2 regions of the Pseudoalteromonas sp. CuT4-3 genome follow, and region 2 is predicted to be linked to the other one. Evidence: predicted binding sites of a transcription regulator. Region 2 holds the regulator's gene; the other holds the start of a gene.
The links. Region 2 encodes LexA, which represses DNA repair genes until DNA is damaged. Its sites were predicted from a motif close to TACTGTATNNNNATACAGTA; they were not measured.

Region 1: a site for LexA is predicted at 2,858-2,877, ahead of uvrD (DNA helicase II). Genes of this name have one in related genera too.

What each region holds. Positions count from the first base shown of each region.
Region 1 covers NZ_CP142030.1:141,565-149,046, reverse strand. Annotated here, with positions in the region: gene yrfG (GMP/IMP nucleotidase) at 1-411, shown strand, start outside; gene VOI46_RS00700 (dUTP diphosphatase) at 420-1,043, opposite strand; gene VOI46_RS00695 (peroxiredoxin-like family protein) at 1,149-1,793, shown strand; gene VOI46_RS00690 (YacL family protein) at 1,924-2,292, opposite strand; gene VOI46_RS00685 (hypothetical protein) at 2,406-2,630, opposite strand; gene uvrD (DNA helicase II) at 2,942-5,107, shown strand; gene VOI46_RS00675 (GNAT family N-acetyltransferase) at 5,085-7,145, shown strand; gene VOI46_RS00670 (hypothetical protein) at 7,204-7,482, shown strand, end outside.
Region 2 covers NZ_CP142030.1:3,420,271-3,427,752, reverse strand. Annotated here, with positions in the region: gene VOI46_RS15910 (hypothetical protein) at 1-256, opposite strand, end outside; gene VOI46_RS15905 (Rho termination factor N-terminal domain-containing protein) at 401-655, opposite strand; gene VOI46_RS15900 (hypothetical protein) at 884-1,264, shown strand; gene VOI46_RS15895 (hotdog fold thioesterase) at 1,275-1,715, opposite strand; gene lexA (transcriptional repressor LexA) at 1,893-2,510, shown strand; gene coxB (cytochrome c oxidase subunit II) at 2,983-4,119, shown strand; gene ctaD (cytochrome c oxidase subunit I) at 4,119-5,711, shown strand; gene VOI46_RS15875 (cytochrome c oxidase assembly protein) at 5,711-6,241, shown strand; gene VOI46_RS15870 (cytochrome c oxidase subunit 3) at 6,277-7,152, shown strand; gene VOI46_RS15865 (DUF2909 domain-containing protein) at 7,052-7,363, opposite strand; gene VOI46_RS15860 (SURF1 family protein) at 7,378-7,482, shown strand, end outside.

The sequences.
Region 1 (7,482 bases), 380 kb from region 2:
GAATTAAAACGCCAAACCCAGCACTTAATAAAAGTACGCGAAGATGTGCCCCACTTTTTAACAGAGTTAAAAAAAGCAGGTAAAGAGCTAATTCTTTTAACTAACGCCCACCCTGAAAACGTCATGCTTAAATTTGAACATACCGCGATAGATAATTATTTAGATGGCGTGGTGTCTACTCATCAATACGGAGTGAGTAAAGAGCAGCAAAGTTTATGGCATCAAGTACAAAAGGACTTAGGGTTTAATAAGCAGCGCACTTTGTTTGTTGATGACAGTGTGCCAGTTTTAAATGCTGCCCGAGAATACGGCATTGAACATTTACTTGCGGTGGCCAACCCAGATAGCCAGCAACCACATAATGTAATAGCCGATTACTTAAACGTAACCGACTACAGAAACATAATCTAGCAGCTAGATTATTGTTGTGGGTAACGCGCCACTAGGCCTTGATATACTAACTTTGCAAAGTCGGCATGTTCGGTATCAAGGCTTTTAACGACTTCGACTAAATGCTCGTTATCTTCTTGGCCATTCCATACTTTGATGTAGCTGCCATCTTTGTAGCCATGATCTTGGCGGAAAAAGTTTAACGTGTTTTTACCTACGTAACCGCGGTATAAATCGTCAATATCCATCCCTATTTGCGCCATACACCCTGCAAACGCGGCCGCGTTAAAGGTTTTATTTGCAACTGCTGAAGCTGCTAATATTTCAAGAGTTTGTTTAAAGTCATCTGCGGCCTGTGGTGCGCTAAGTTCTTGTTCTAGCTGCTTAGCTAACTCTTCGTAAGAGGTTGTTCCGTCAATTCTTAACGACAAACCAAAATGAAATATATCAACCAATTCTAGAATTACTTGCTCGGTGTCTGGGGTTTGTTTTTTCCACCACTTCCAACCGTAATGATCTAGCATTTCTGCACACTCTACCCAAATGGCTCTGTACCACTCAAAGCCTTGGCTAAACCATTGATCATGAACTTTAGTGTTCATGGCATTTTGCATTTCTAGCATTACTACTAGCTTATTTAAGTTGGCTGACATATCGTTTCCACTTGAGCTTTTAAATTACGCTTATGATACAGGCAAATAATAAAAAGTGCATTTTTGATCTATTATAAACAGCACATAAAAACAAGGCAGGAAATAATGATGAGTAAAGTGTTACTACACACCTTGGCGACTATTGTAATGGCTGCTTTTTTAGTAACGAATGCGCAAGCAAGTACAGAAGGAATTGCTGCAGCCCCCGAGCAAGTATCATCATTATTACCGGGCTTAAGCGTGCCTAATATAACGCTCAAAGATCAACATGGTAATAATGTAGAGTTACAAAAGCGCTTTGCTGAAAAAACAACGGTGCTTATTATTTACCGCGGAGGTTGGTGTCCTTATTGCTCAAAGCAACTGGCTAATATACAAAAAATTGAGCAGCAACTCGCTAATTTAAACGCGCAAATTATTGCAGTATCGCCAGATAGCCCAGAAAAACTAGCCCAAAGTAAAATAAGCTCGCCAAATTATTTACTGCTTTCAGATGATAGCCTAACCCTAGCAAAAGCCTTAGGTTTAGCTTATTTTTTAGATGATAAAACAGCCGCTATCTATCGCAATAAGCGCGGTGTTAACTTTGTTGATGCCCAAGGCAAGGTAAACGTCGCTTTACCTGTACCGGCTGTATTTGTAATTGATAAAAGTGGCGTTGTGTATTTTCAGTACGCAAACCCTAATTACAAAGTACGTTTAACAGAGGAGCTATTATTAGCTGGCGTTAAATCAATAGAAAATCAATAATCTGTAGTTATATACCAATCGACTTAAATATTTAATCATTCTAGGGTGCTAAATAGAGCGCTATAAATGCTTAATAACTTTACACAATTGATATTACAAAAAAGGCCAACTAGGTTGGCCTTTTAAACGTTTAACGCGAGCCAGTAAACTCAGCCCACGACTCTATTAAATCTATAAAATCTTCAAAGCCACAACCACTCACTAGGCCATTTTCTTCAAGCATTAAGTCATCATCTTGATAGGCGACTAAATCTTCGCTGTCTTGGTGTAGAGCATGGGCTTCAAATAAGGCTTCGTCTTTAGAGAGTATTAAGTCTATCTCTTGGCCTTTTAACGTTATTGGCTCGTAACTTGTTTTTACCGAGCTAATAAGTGCTTGTACCATCGCGACTTTTTCTTTGCCAATTTCTTCGTTTAACCAGCGGCCAATTAGGGCATGCTCGCTGCTTATTTTAATGCGCAGCCCACTAATAGGGTCACGTATAAATTGATATTCCATAATTTTTACTTTTAAAACGCTAATGCACTAATTATACCCATAAATAGCCTTAAATACCGACCCTAAAACGCAAAATAGCGCCAATGGGCGCTATTAAATAGGTGACATAAAAGCTAACTTCGCGATCTAAAACGTGCAGCATCTATAATCGACCATAAATAAATAATAGGCACGAGTACGAAGCCTACTAATACATAAATAAGTGCGTAACTAATTATAATAGCTAGCGCAAAAAAGATAGCGGCTAAAATTCGCCCTTGTACCAATTGCCCTAAACCAGGAAAAAATATATTACACAACGCTGCAATAACATTACCGCCAGAACCTTGATCAGCCATACTCACCTCTGTAGTTAATTAATTTTAAGTTTTAGTTATTTACTTACTATCACACTTTATGCCAATTTATTAAAGCTTAAAAATCAGATAGTTAAATTACTACTAAATAACTGCTTTAGTATTTTTTACTAAATATAGGTCAATTTGATTATTTTTATTATTAATTATCGTTACTTAAGAGTACAAAAAAGCGGCTAAGGGATTAGTTTTACAAGTATTTTTAGAATAGCTGTTCATAAAAACAGTATTTTATTTAGCCTAACAAAAACACCTGTTATACTGCCCTCATTATTGATTGAAAAGGCGTAACGATGGACGTTTCTGAATTACTCGATGGCTTAAATGACAAACAACGCGATGCCGTTGCAGCCCCACTACAAAACATGCTGGTATTAGCAGGTGCTGGTTCGGGTAAAACACGTGTTTTAGTTCATCGTATCGCGTGGTTAATGCAGGTTGAGCAAGCATCAGCCTATAGTATTTTTGCAGTTACTTTTACCAATAAAGCCGCTAAAGAAATGCGCACCCGTGTTGAAGAAACCTTAAAAGCACCTGTCGGTGGTATGTGGATTGGTACTTTCCATGGTCTATCACACCGTATTTTGCGCGCTCATCACCGTGAAGCAAACCTACCAGAAGCCTTTCAAATTTTAGACTCTGACGATCAACTTAGAATGATCAAGCGCTTATTAAAATCAATGAATATTGATGACAAAAAGTGGCCCGCCAAACAATTTGGCTGGTACATCAGCGCTAAAAAAGATGAAGCCCTGCGCCCTAAAGATATTCAAGCCTACGATATAAACGAGCAAATGATGCTGCGTGTATATGCCGCCTATCAAGAGGCGTGTGACCGTGCTGGTTTAGTTGATTTTGCAGAAATACTGCTACGTAGCTACGAAGTACTTAAAAATAACCCTACGCTACTTCGCCATTACCAGCAGCGCTTTGCCCACATGCTGGTAGACGAGTTCCAAGATACCAATACCATTCAATACGCATGGTTAAAGCTACTTGCTGGTGATACACAAAGCATTATGATTGTAGGCGACGATGACCAAAGTATTTACGGTTGGCGCGGCGCTAAAATAGAAAACATTAAACGCTTTTTAACTGATTTTGACGCCGAAACTATTCGTCTTGAGCAAAACTACCGCTCAACCGCGACCATTCTAAAAGCATCTAATGCGCTAATTAAAAACAATTCAGAGCGCATGGGTAAAAGCCTTTGGACCGATGGTAACGAAGGCGAGCCTATATCAATTTATGCCGCCTTTAACGAGCTAGACGAAGCCCGCTTTGTAAGCAGCAAGCTACGCAGCTGGTTAAATGCTGGTAATGCGTTGCAAGACGCCGCTATTTTATACCGTAGTAACGCGCAATCTCGTGTACTCGAGGAAGCCATGCTACAAGAAGGCTTAAAATACCGTATTTACGGTGGTATGCGATTCTTCGAACGTCAAGAAATTAAAGATGCGCTATCGTACTTACGATTGGTAGGAAACCGCCAAGACGACGCCGCATTTGAGCGTGTAATTAACACCCCTGCGCGCGGTATTGGCGATAAAACACTTAGCCATATACGCGACTGTGCGCGTGCTGAGTCGCTGCCTCTTTGGTACGCAGCTAAAGCAATTGTTGAACAGCAACATTTATCGGGTCGTGCGGCAAGCGCTGTTACAAAATTTGTAGAGTTGGTAGAGCACATAGAAGATAAAATTAGCGACCTTACACTGCAAGAGCAAGCCAAATACACTATCCAAACCTCTGGCCTTATGGCCATGTATCAAGCTGAAAAAGGCGAAAAAGGCCGAGCTCGCGTAGAAAACTTAGAAGAGCTTATCAGTGCCTGCGATCAGTATGAACTCCCCGAAGAAGAAGAGTTTAGCTCACCACTACAAGGCTTTTTAGCTTATACCTCACTTGAGTCTGGTGAAGGCCAAGCCGATGAACACGAAGACGCTGTGCAAATGATGACTCTTCACTCTGCTAAGGGCTTAGAGTTTCCGCTTGTGTTTATGGTGGGCGTTGAAGAAGGCATGTTCCCATCGCAGCAAAGTAATGAAGAGTCAGGGCGCTTAGAAGAAGAACGCCGCCTTTGTTACGTGGGCATGACCCGTGCCATGGACAAACTTTACATAAGCCATGCCGAAAGCCGTCGTTTATACGGCCAAGAAAAGTACCATAGCCCATCGCGATTTTTACGTGAAATACCCGAAGATTGCGTAGAAGAAATTCGTATTAAAACACAGGTATCACGACCGCCTGCTGCAGGACGTTTTAGCGCATCAGTAAGCCATGCTGTATTTGAAGAAAGTGGTTTTAACTTAGGCCAACGTGTACTTCACGCTAAATTTGGTATTGGCACTGTGCTTAATTACGAAGGCAGCGGCGCGCAATCGCGTGTGCAAGTAAACTTTGATGACCTCGGTAGCAAATGGTTAGTAACCGCATATGCACGACTTCAAGCTGTATAAGCACTGTGTTGAGCAATTAACGCAGCAACTAACTGGCGCAAAGCATCGTCAGTTAGTGCTAATTACAGGCCAGCCTACGTGGTGCTATGAGCTATTAAGCGCGTTAACCCGTTCGGATGATGTAAAGCTACTTTCAAGCAGCCTTGCCAATGCAAGTTGGCCTGAGCATACTCATCAACTACTTGGGCAAGAGTTTCCTCATGCCGTTTATGATGGTTTTAGTGGCATTTACCCCGATAAACTCGCTGCATTAGCCGGCACCGTAAAAGCCGGCGGGCTTTTATTTTTATTACTGCCTGATTTACAACATTTAGCCTCATGGCAAGACCCTGCGCTGCAAAGCGTGCAGTCTTATGGGTGTAGTAATCAGCAAAGCTATTTTAATTTACGTTTTTCTCGCCTTTTACAAACGCTACCTGCCATACACTTTGATGAACATACTGACTTTAAACAGCCGCCGCTCAAAAGCAATGTAACAAATAAAATTGAGTATCAGGCGCAGCAACACTGCGTTGAGCAAATAATTAAGGTGGCCACAGGACGTGCGAACAGGCCTTTAATTATTAATGCCGACAGAGGGCGAGGAAAATCAGCCGCGCTAGGTCTTGCAGCCGCAGCATTACATGATAAAAAAATCATTGTATGCGCAACACAATTTAGAGCCACCCATAGCTGTTTTAAGCATTTAGCTAAAACCTTACAGGTGGAATACAAGGCTCAGCAAAAACATTTAGCTAATTTACAATACATGGCGCCCGATGCACTGCTTAATCAGTTGCCGCCATGTGATTTATTACTGGTTGATGAAGCCGCCGCAATACCTGTCCCACTACTGTTAACCATATTAAAGCACTACCCGCGTATAGTCTTTGCAAGCACCTTGGTAGGCTACGAGGGTAATGGCCGAGGCTATACCATTCGCTTTACGCAATATATTAAAGTAAATTACAAAGCGGCAAAAATTGTAAACTTAGAAGAGCCTTTACGCTTTGCCAAGGGCGACCCTCTTGAGCAACATGTACGCACACTCTTTGCTTTAGATGCACAATATAACGAATACCCACCCGCTTTAAATAACATTGAGCATATTGAGGTCACTCAACAGCAACTCGTTGACAATGAGCCTTTACTGCAGCAAATAGTTGCGTTGCTAGCACTTGCCCATTACCAGAGCAGTGTTAACGATTTACGCCAATTACTTGATGCCCCAGCGCAAAGGCTGTTTATTAGTAGATGCGACATGCATGTTGTGGGGGTGTGTTTAATAGCAGTTGAAGGCGGTATGGATGCAGAGCTAGCTAAGCAAGTAATCAGTGGTGAACGCCGCCCACAAGGGCATTTAATGGCGCAATCGCTCGCGCAATTAAGCGCACAGCCAAGCTATTTAACAAAACAAAGCGCACGCGTTATTCGTATAGCTGTTGCACCTAACCTGCACCAACAAGGTGTAGGTAAAGCATTGCTAGCGCATTGCCAACATCAGCTAACCCCCACCTGTAGTTATATAGGTGCAAGTTTTGGGGCTACAGCAGGGCTTTTACGTTTTTGGCAATCTCAGGACTTTAGTGCTGTAAAGCTAGGTTATCAGCGAGATAAAAGCACGGGTGAGCACTCAGCCCTCGTTATTAAAGCATTAAACACATCCACGCAGGGCTTACATACCTTAGCTCAACAATTTAAAAGTGATTTGTTTTATGGTTTATTAACGCACTTTAGCCAACTGGACAGTGAGTTAGTCAGTGAGCTAATAAGTAAATTTATCGATGAATCTAGCGTGCCCAGCCCACCTATAAACACTGCAATTAGTACAATAAATCGCTTTAATACCGCGCCAAAACTATGGTATTTATTTAACCACTCCCCATCCAGCCTAATGGCAACTAAAAGTGAAGATCGCCACTTGCTGATACAAATGGTATTACAAAACCACAGTAATGAGCAGCTAATCAAGCAACATCGTTTAAGTGGAAAAAAAGCATTAGAGCAACAATTTAAACTCGCAGTTAAGTCACTAATTAAAAAACCACACAACCTTTAAGCTATTTATCTATTTTGTTCTATCCTTAAAGCATTACAAGGCAATTAAAGATAAAGGTATGGAATTCATAAACTTTCAAGTGGGCTGTAAAACCATTTCACTTAAAATTCTCGATATTTTACTCACCGAGCGGTTTGATAATAACCTCACTACATTGCCAAATAACAATAAGAGCTTTATTGGTGTAAAAGACTACATGGAAACACCCACGCCGGTGTTCGACCTAGGTGTTATTTTAAATGGCAGCTCTACAGAGCAAAGTAATAAAAAAGCACTTAATGAGCTAAGAACTTGGCAAGCCTCGCTTAATGATTGGTTTAGCCAATTTGAAAAAAGC
Region 2 (7,482 bases):
TCGTTAAAAAGTGCTCAAACACTATTTGCGTGGGGTTAGGCACTTGCGCAGTAATATTATCGAGTGATGTGGGGTAGTCTGCTTGAGTAAATGGGTTTGTAAGTGTACGCTTAGCAAGGTGCTTACCGTGTACGTATTCAAGTGGTATCGCGCTCATTACTAAGCCGCCTAACAGCCAAGCTAAAATTTGTAAGGCAAGTAAATAGCCTAGCCACTTATGTAGTTTTCGAGCGCGCTTAAATAGTTGTTTTCTCATTTTGTGCTTCTTATTATTTTTTAGCGTTAGTGTATTACAACAACCCATGCTTTTACTGCGGCATTTTGTCGCAGTTATTCATAAGCTTACTCTAACTTTATAAAAATAATAAAAAGGAGCGATAAAAAATCAGCGAGGCTGCGTTTAATGCTCACGCAAGGCATTTATTAGCCCTTGTTTGCTCATTTTAGAGCGGCCGCTAATGCCGAGCTCTTTAGCTTTATTATACAGCTGCTTTTTAGTGCGCTGCTCATACTTTGAGGCTTTGCCGCCTTTAACAGCGGTTTTATGAGTATTGCTATTAGCAATGCGCGCGGCTTTTTGTTTGCTCATTCCTTCATCTCGAAGCGCATCGTACTGATCGTCGTTTTTAATTTGCGGGCCATGATCTACCATAATTGTCCTCCTGAAGCGTTTAATTACACAGTGTGTGTATAACTTTCATACATAAACGGTAAAATTAAGCGTAACTAGCCTAACCCGTTTTATAAGGCAAATTAGGTGCCAATGGCGTTTAAACAGGTATTTTCTATGAATAAAGCCATGTTTAGCGCTTAGTTGATTTGGTATAAAAGTAAAACTGCGTTAAAGTTTGCGATGAAACTATAAGAGGGTAAAAAGCAGACAATGTCGGAAATTCAATTTTTAAATGTAGATCTAGAGCTTGAGTCTAAACAAGATATTAGCGCCCTAGTGGCAGACTTAAAGAAAAACGCGATGGTTTTGCATTATGACAAAGACGAATATCGTCAATTGGCGCGTATTGAAGCCTCAGGTGATATAACCACGCCAGACAAAGCAATCAACCACTTATGTGAATTAATAGAGTCGTGTTCACGTAATGCGCTTAAGCAGTGGCTAAGCTGTTCGCGCAGAACGTTTGATATAGGCTTTGAGTCGGGCACGTCACCTAAGTGTTTTAACCAAGCTCTACATGCAGATACACTGCTACGCATATCTGCCATTGGCGCTGGTATGGAAATAACGATTTACCCTATCGAAAAGTAGCCATAGTTGATTATTTGCGCTCGACAACCGCTGCGGTCATTTTTGATACGCAGCAAAGCTCGCCGCGGCTATTGGTTATTTTTATTTCCCATACAGAACTGCGCTTACCAATATGAAATGCACGAGTAACGGCGGTTAAAGTGCCATTTCGAGAGGCCTTTAAGTGGCTGGCGCTAATTTCCTGTCCAACACAATAAAATTTTGTAAAGTCCACGACAAAGTTAGCGGCGTAGCTTGCTACGGTTTCGGCAAGTACCACATTTGCGCCACCATGTACCATACCAATAGGATTATGATGCTCAGGAATAGCAGGCATGGTAGCCACTAGGTAATCATCTCCTATTTCGGTTATTTCTATGCCCATGGTTTTCATCAGCGTGCCTTGGCCGTTTATTCCCTCATCTAACTGTTTGCAAAGCTCTAATGTGATGGGTTGATGCCAAATACTCATAATTACTCCTTTATATTGAAAGCAAATTTATAGCATTTTAAATACTGAACGTCTGTAATTACCTAAAATTTATCCAAGTGCGGTGTATTTAGCTATTTTAAAGCACAATTTAAATTTGCGATTTTTATTTAACTGTATATACTCACAGTTAAATGTACTGTATGGAAAACCAGTTGTATGCGACCATTAACTAAACGCCAAGCTCAAATACTCGAACTAATAAAAGTTTTTATTAAAGACACTGGTATGCCTCCTACACGTGCCGAAATTGCGCAAACACTAGGTTTTAAAAGTGCCAATGCCGCAGAAGAGCACTTAAAAGCGCTTGCCAAAAAAGGTGTTATTAAAATGAAACCAGGCGCAAGCCGTGGTATTCAATTGGTTGAAGAAGAAGAGCCAGAGCAACTAGGCCTACCATTAATAGGTAGAGTTGCAGCGGGTTCGCCTATTTTGGCGCAAGAACATGTTGAGAGTCACTGTAAAATAGACCCACTTATGTTTAAACCAGCCGCCGACTTTTTACTGCGTGTTAACGGCATGAGTATGAAAGATATAGGTATTATGGATGGTGACTTGCTTGCCGTACACCGTACTCAAACAGCAGAAAACGGCCAAGTTGTGGTTGCGCGAGTAGATGAAGACGTAACCGTAAAACGCCTAGAAAAAGCAGGCCGAAAAGTATTATTACACGCCGAGAACGAAGAGTTTAAGCCAATTGAAGTAGACCTTGAAAACGAATCTTTTAATATTGAAGGGTTAGCCGTTGGCGTAATAAGAAATGCCGACTGGATGTAATTTTTAACTATTTTTAAGTAATATTTATAAATGCGCACTTTTAAGTGTGCATTTTTGTTTTAAAAACAGACCTTCCACCATCTCAAAGCGCCCTAAAATTATTTAGGCTGTAAACTTTTTTTCACTCATACTTTTATCTTCCTAGGCGTGTTACATCCCTTAATTTTGCTCGTATCTTGGCTGTTAAATAACAATTTAATACGCCGTCATTTAGTCAATTTTAAAATATCACTTGATTGTTTTTTATACTAAAACTTGCTTGTTGTACGTTTTTTAGCTAATCATTAATGTGCTGGACTAACAATAACTCACAGCTTTTTAGTTATGAGAACACACAATATACACAAACCTTTTGTTGTCCTAGCGATACCAATTAAAAATAAGATTGGTTAAAAAATAAAAATAACGAATTGGCGTTTAAGCCGTATGCCTCTTCGCTTTGCATTCGCAATAGCATCAAAGGAGCCGTCACATGGGTAAACTGACCTCTACCTTGTGGCTTGTGTTGATTATGTTCCCGCAGCAAGTGCTGGCTAATAGCCAATACAATATGCGCAAGGGCGTAACCGATATAAGTAATAATGTATATCAGCTACACATGACCATATTTTTAATATGTTGTGTGATTGGGGTGATAGTGTTCGCAATAATGTTTTGGGCACTGATTCATCACCGTAAATCTAAAGGGGCAGTTCCTGCCCAATTTCATGAAAGTACCAAAGTAGAAATTCTTTGGACTGCCATTCCGTTTGTTATTTTAATTGCCATGGCAATTCCTGCCACTAAAACCCTCATTGCGATGGAAGATGCCAGTAAGGCCGACTTAACCATTAAAATTACAGGGTCACAGTGGAAGTGGCATTATGAATATATGGGTGAAGACGTAGAGTTTTACTCTATTTTATCTACCCCTCAAGACGAAATAGCCAACCTTGCTAATAAAAACCCCAATTACTTACTTGAGGTTGATAAACCTTTAGTACTGCCAATTAATCAAAAGGTGCGTTTTTTAATGACCTCTGATGATGTTATTCACTCTTGGTGGGTACCCGATTTTGCCGTTAAAAAAGATGCCAATCCGGGGTTTATCAACGAAACGTGGACCAACATTAACGAAGAAGGTATTTACCGAGGACAGTGTGCAGAGCTGTGCGGTAAAGATCATGGTTTTATGCCCGTGGTGGTTGAAGCTAAATCGCAAGAGGACTTTAACGCATGGCTTGCAGATGCTAAGCAAGCTAAGCAAAAAGCCGCACTTGCTGATGCAGCATTGCTTGAGACAACAATTCCTAAAGAAGAGCTAATGACACTAGGTGAGCAAGTGTATATGGCAAGTTGCGCTGCGTGTCATCAACCTACAGGTATGGGCTTACCGGGCGTATTTCCTGCGTTAAAAGGCAGCCCCATTGTTTTGGGTGATATAAAAGATCACATTGATGTAGTGATTCATGGTCGCCCAGGAACTGCAATGCAGGCATTTGCAAAGCAGCTCTCAATTAAACAACTTGCAGCGGTAATTACCTATAAACGTAATGCGTGGGGTAATGAAACGGGTGATGTCATCCAACCTAGTGAAATTCAGGCAGCACTTGATGCGGAGGCGAACTAATGAGTAGCATAGTAGAACAACCTAACGCCAATGACGCTCACCACGGCCATCACCCAGCCAAAGGTTTTAAACGTTGGTTATACACAACAAACCATAAAGATATTGGCAGCATGTACTTAATTTTTTCGCTGACTATGTTTTTAATTGGCGGTGCAATGGCCATGGTTATTCGGGCTGAGTTATTTCAGCCAGGATTACAATTGGTAGACCCACACTTTTTTAACCAAATGACCACAGTACACGGTTTAATTATGGTGTTTGGTGCTGTTATGCCAGCCTTTACGGGGCTTGCTAACTGGATGGTACCGCTCATGATTGGCGCGCCAGATATGGCACTGCCCAGAATGAACAACTGGAGCTTTTGGATTTTACCCTTCGCTTTTTTAATTTTATTGGCCTCGTTATTAATGCCTGGAGGCGGCCCCGCATTTGGCTGGACGTTCTATGCGCCGCTTTCAACAACGTACAGTAACGACAACACCGCAATGTTTGTGTTTGCAGTGCACATTATGGGGATTAGCTCAATTATGGGCGCAATAAACGTTATTGTGACCATTGTTAATTTACGTGCCCCAGGCATGACATGGATGAAGCTACCATTATTCGTTTGGACATGGCTAATAACCGCATTTTTATTAATTGCTGTTATGCCCGTACTGGCCGGAGCGGTCACTATGGTGCTCACCGATAAATACTTTGGAACCAGCTTTTTTGATGCGGCAGGCGGCGGCGATCCGGTGATGTTTCAGCACATATTTTGGTTTTTTGGTCATCCCGAAGTGTACATCATGATTTTACCCGCCTTTGGTATTATTTCGACCATAGTGCCTACATTCTCACGTAAAAAACTATTTGGTTATGCCTCAATGGTTTACGCAACCTCCTCTATTGCATTACTGAGCTTTATAGTGTGGGCACATCATATGTTTACGACCGGTATGCCCGTTGCTGGCGAGCTATTTTTTATGTACGCGACCATGCTGATATCGGTGCCTACAGGGGTAAAAGTATTTAACTGGGTAGCCACTATGTGGCGAGGGTCAATAAGTTTTGAAGTGCCCATGCTATTTAGTATTGCCTTTATTGTGCTGTTTACTTTAGGGGGCTTTTCGGGGCTGATGTTGGCTATAACCCCTGCTGATTTTCAGTATCACGATACTTACTTTGTGGTGGCGCACTTTCATTACGTGTTAGTTACGGGGGCAATATTTTCGATTATGGCGGGGGCTTATTATTGGCTGCCTAAGTGGACGGGCAACATGTACAACATTGCCTTGGCTAAGTGGCATTTTTGGTTATCGCTGGTAAGCGTAAATGTATTGTTTTTCCCTATGCATTTTGTAGGGCTGGCAGGCATGCCGCGCCGTATTCCCGATTACGCCCTGCAGTTTGCTGATTTTAACGCAATCATAAGCATAGGTGGGTTTGCCTTTGGTTTATCGCAGTTACTCTTTGTGGCTGTGGTAATTAAATGTGCCCGAGGGGGCGATAAAGTCCCTGCAAAAGTATGGGATGGTGCTGAAGGTTTAGAGTGGGAAGTGGACTCTCCTGCGCCGTATCATACTTTTTCTACGCCGCCGGAAATTAAATAATGACACATGCACCGCTATTAAAGCGCCTAATTCTTATTTGTATAGGTATGTTTGCTTTTGCATTTGCCTTAGTGCCCTTATATGACGTGTTCTGCGACATAACTGGGCTTAATGGCAAGCCGTCGCTTGAACAAGCTAAACAAAGTACACAGGTTGCACAAAATCGAGAAATAGGTGTGAGCTTTACAACCCATGCGCAAAGTGGTGCGCCGTTTATTGTTAAATCTAAAGAATACAGTGTTGATGTGAAACCAGGTGCCATGCGTGAGGTAATGTTTAGCGCAAAAAACACCAGTGATATCGATAAAGTAATGCAAGCGGTGCCTTCTGTATCGCCCGGAAAGGCAGCCAAGTACTTACATAAAATAGCGTGCTTTTGCTTTGATCAACAACCCCTAAAAGCGGGTGAAGAGCTTGAGTTTAAGCTGCTTTTTTATGTTGATACTGCACTGCCGAGCGATGTAGAAGAGCTAACTTTATCGTACACCGTATTTGATATTAGTGAGCAGCTAGTAGCAAGTAATAACTAGCCTGCATGTCTAGTGTAAAACTAGGAGCAAGTAACATGAATCAAGATTATGAAAACTACTACGTACCCGAGCAAAGTCCTTGGCCCATAGTGGGCGCGGTGGCGTTATTTTTTATTGCAGTGGGTGCGGCTTTAACAGTCATGAACTTAGAAAGTGAAGGGGGCAGCGGTGTGTACTTGCTATATGCAGGCATTGCAGTGCTGCTGTATATGATTTTTAGCTGGTTTAAAAATGTAATTAGCGAGTCTGATCAGGGCTTATATTCAGCGCAAATGGACCGCTCATTTCGACAAGGAATGAGCTGGTTTATATTCTCTGAAGTTATGTTTTTTATGGCCTTTTTTGGCGCATTATTTTACGCCCGCATACTGTCGGTGCCTTGGCTTGGCGGCGCTGGGAATAATGCGATGACCAACGAGGTGCTTTGGCCTACCTTTGAGGCCGTATGGCCACTACTAACCACACCGGCAGGTGAAACCACACAAGCTATGGGGTGGCAAGGCTTACCCCTTATTAATACGCTTATTTTATTAGCGTCTTCGGTTACTTTGCATTTTGCTCACGTAGCCATTGAAAACAATAAACGTAAACCGCTAAAAGTGATGCTAGGGGCAACCATTTTATTGGGTGTGTGCTTTTTAGCATTGCAGGTAGAAGAATATATTTATGCCTACAACGACTTAAACTTAACTCTAGATGCAGGCATTTACGGGAATACATTCTTTTTGCTGACAGGTTTTCATGGCATGCATGTGACCCTTGGCGCCATCATTTTGTTTGTTGTATTTGTGCGTATTTTAAAAGGCCACTTTACGAAAGATAAACATTTTGCGTTTCAAGCAGCGGCTTGGTACTGGCATTTTGTTGATGTGGTGTGGCTGTGTTTATTTGTTTTTGTGTATGTGTTGTAACGGCTAATGGTGAGTGATTAGCCTTTATAAAACCAAGTTTTACAGCGGCTATCACCATCACCAAAACCACCAGAGAAAACAGCACGCGACGGCCTAAAAAATGCGACATAGGCCGACCGCCAGATTTATCGGTCACCATAATAAATAGCGCTCTAAACAAGTTGAAAAGTATAAATAGTAACAGCAGCACAATAATAATTTTAATAATCACTGGGTTGACCCTTTATGCAGTTAATTTTAAGGCGTAAACAAAAGCTTAGCTCATTTATCGCACTTTGCGTTGTGGTAGCTGTGGTGCTGGTATGTGTACGTTTAGGGTATTGGCAATTA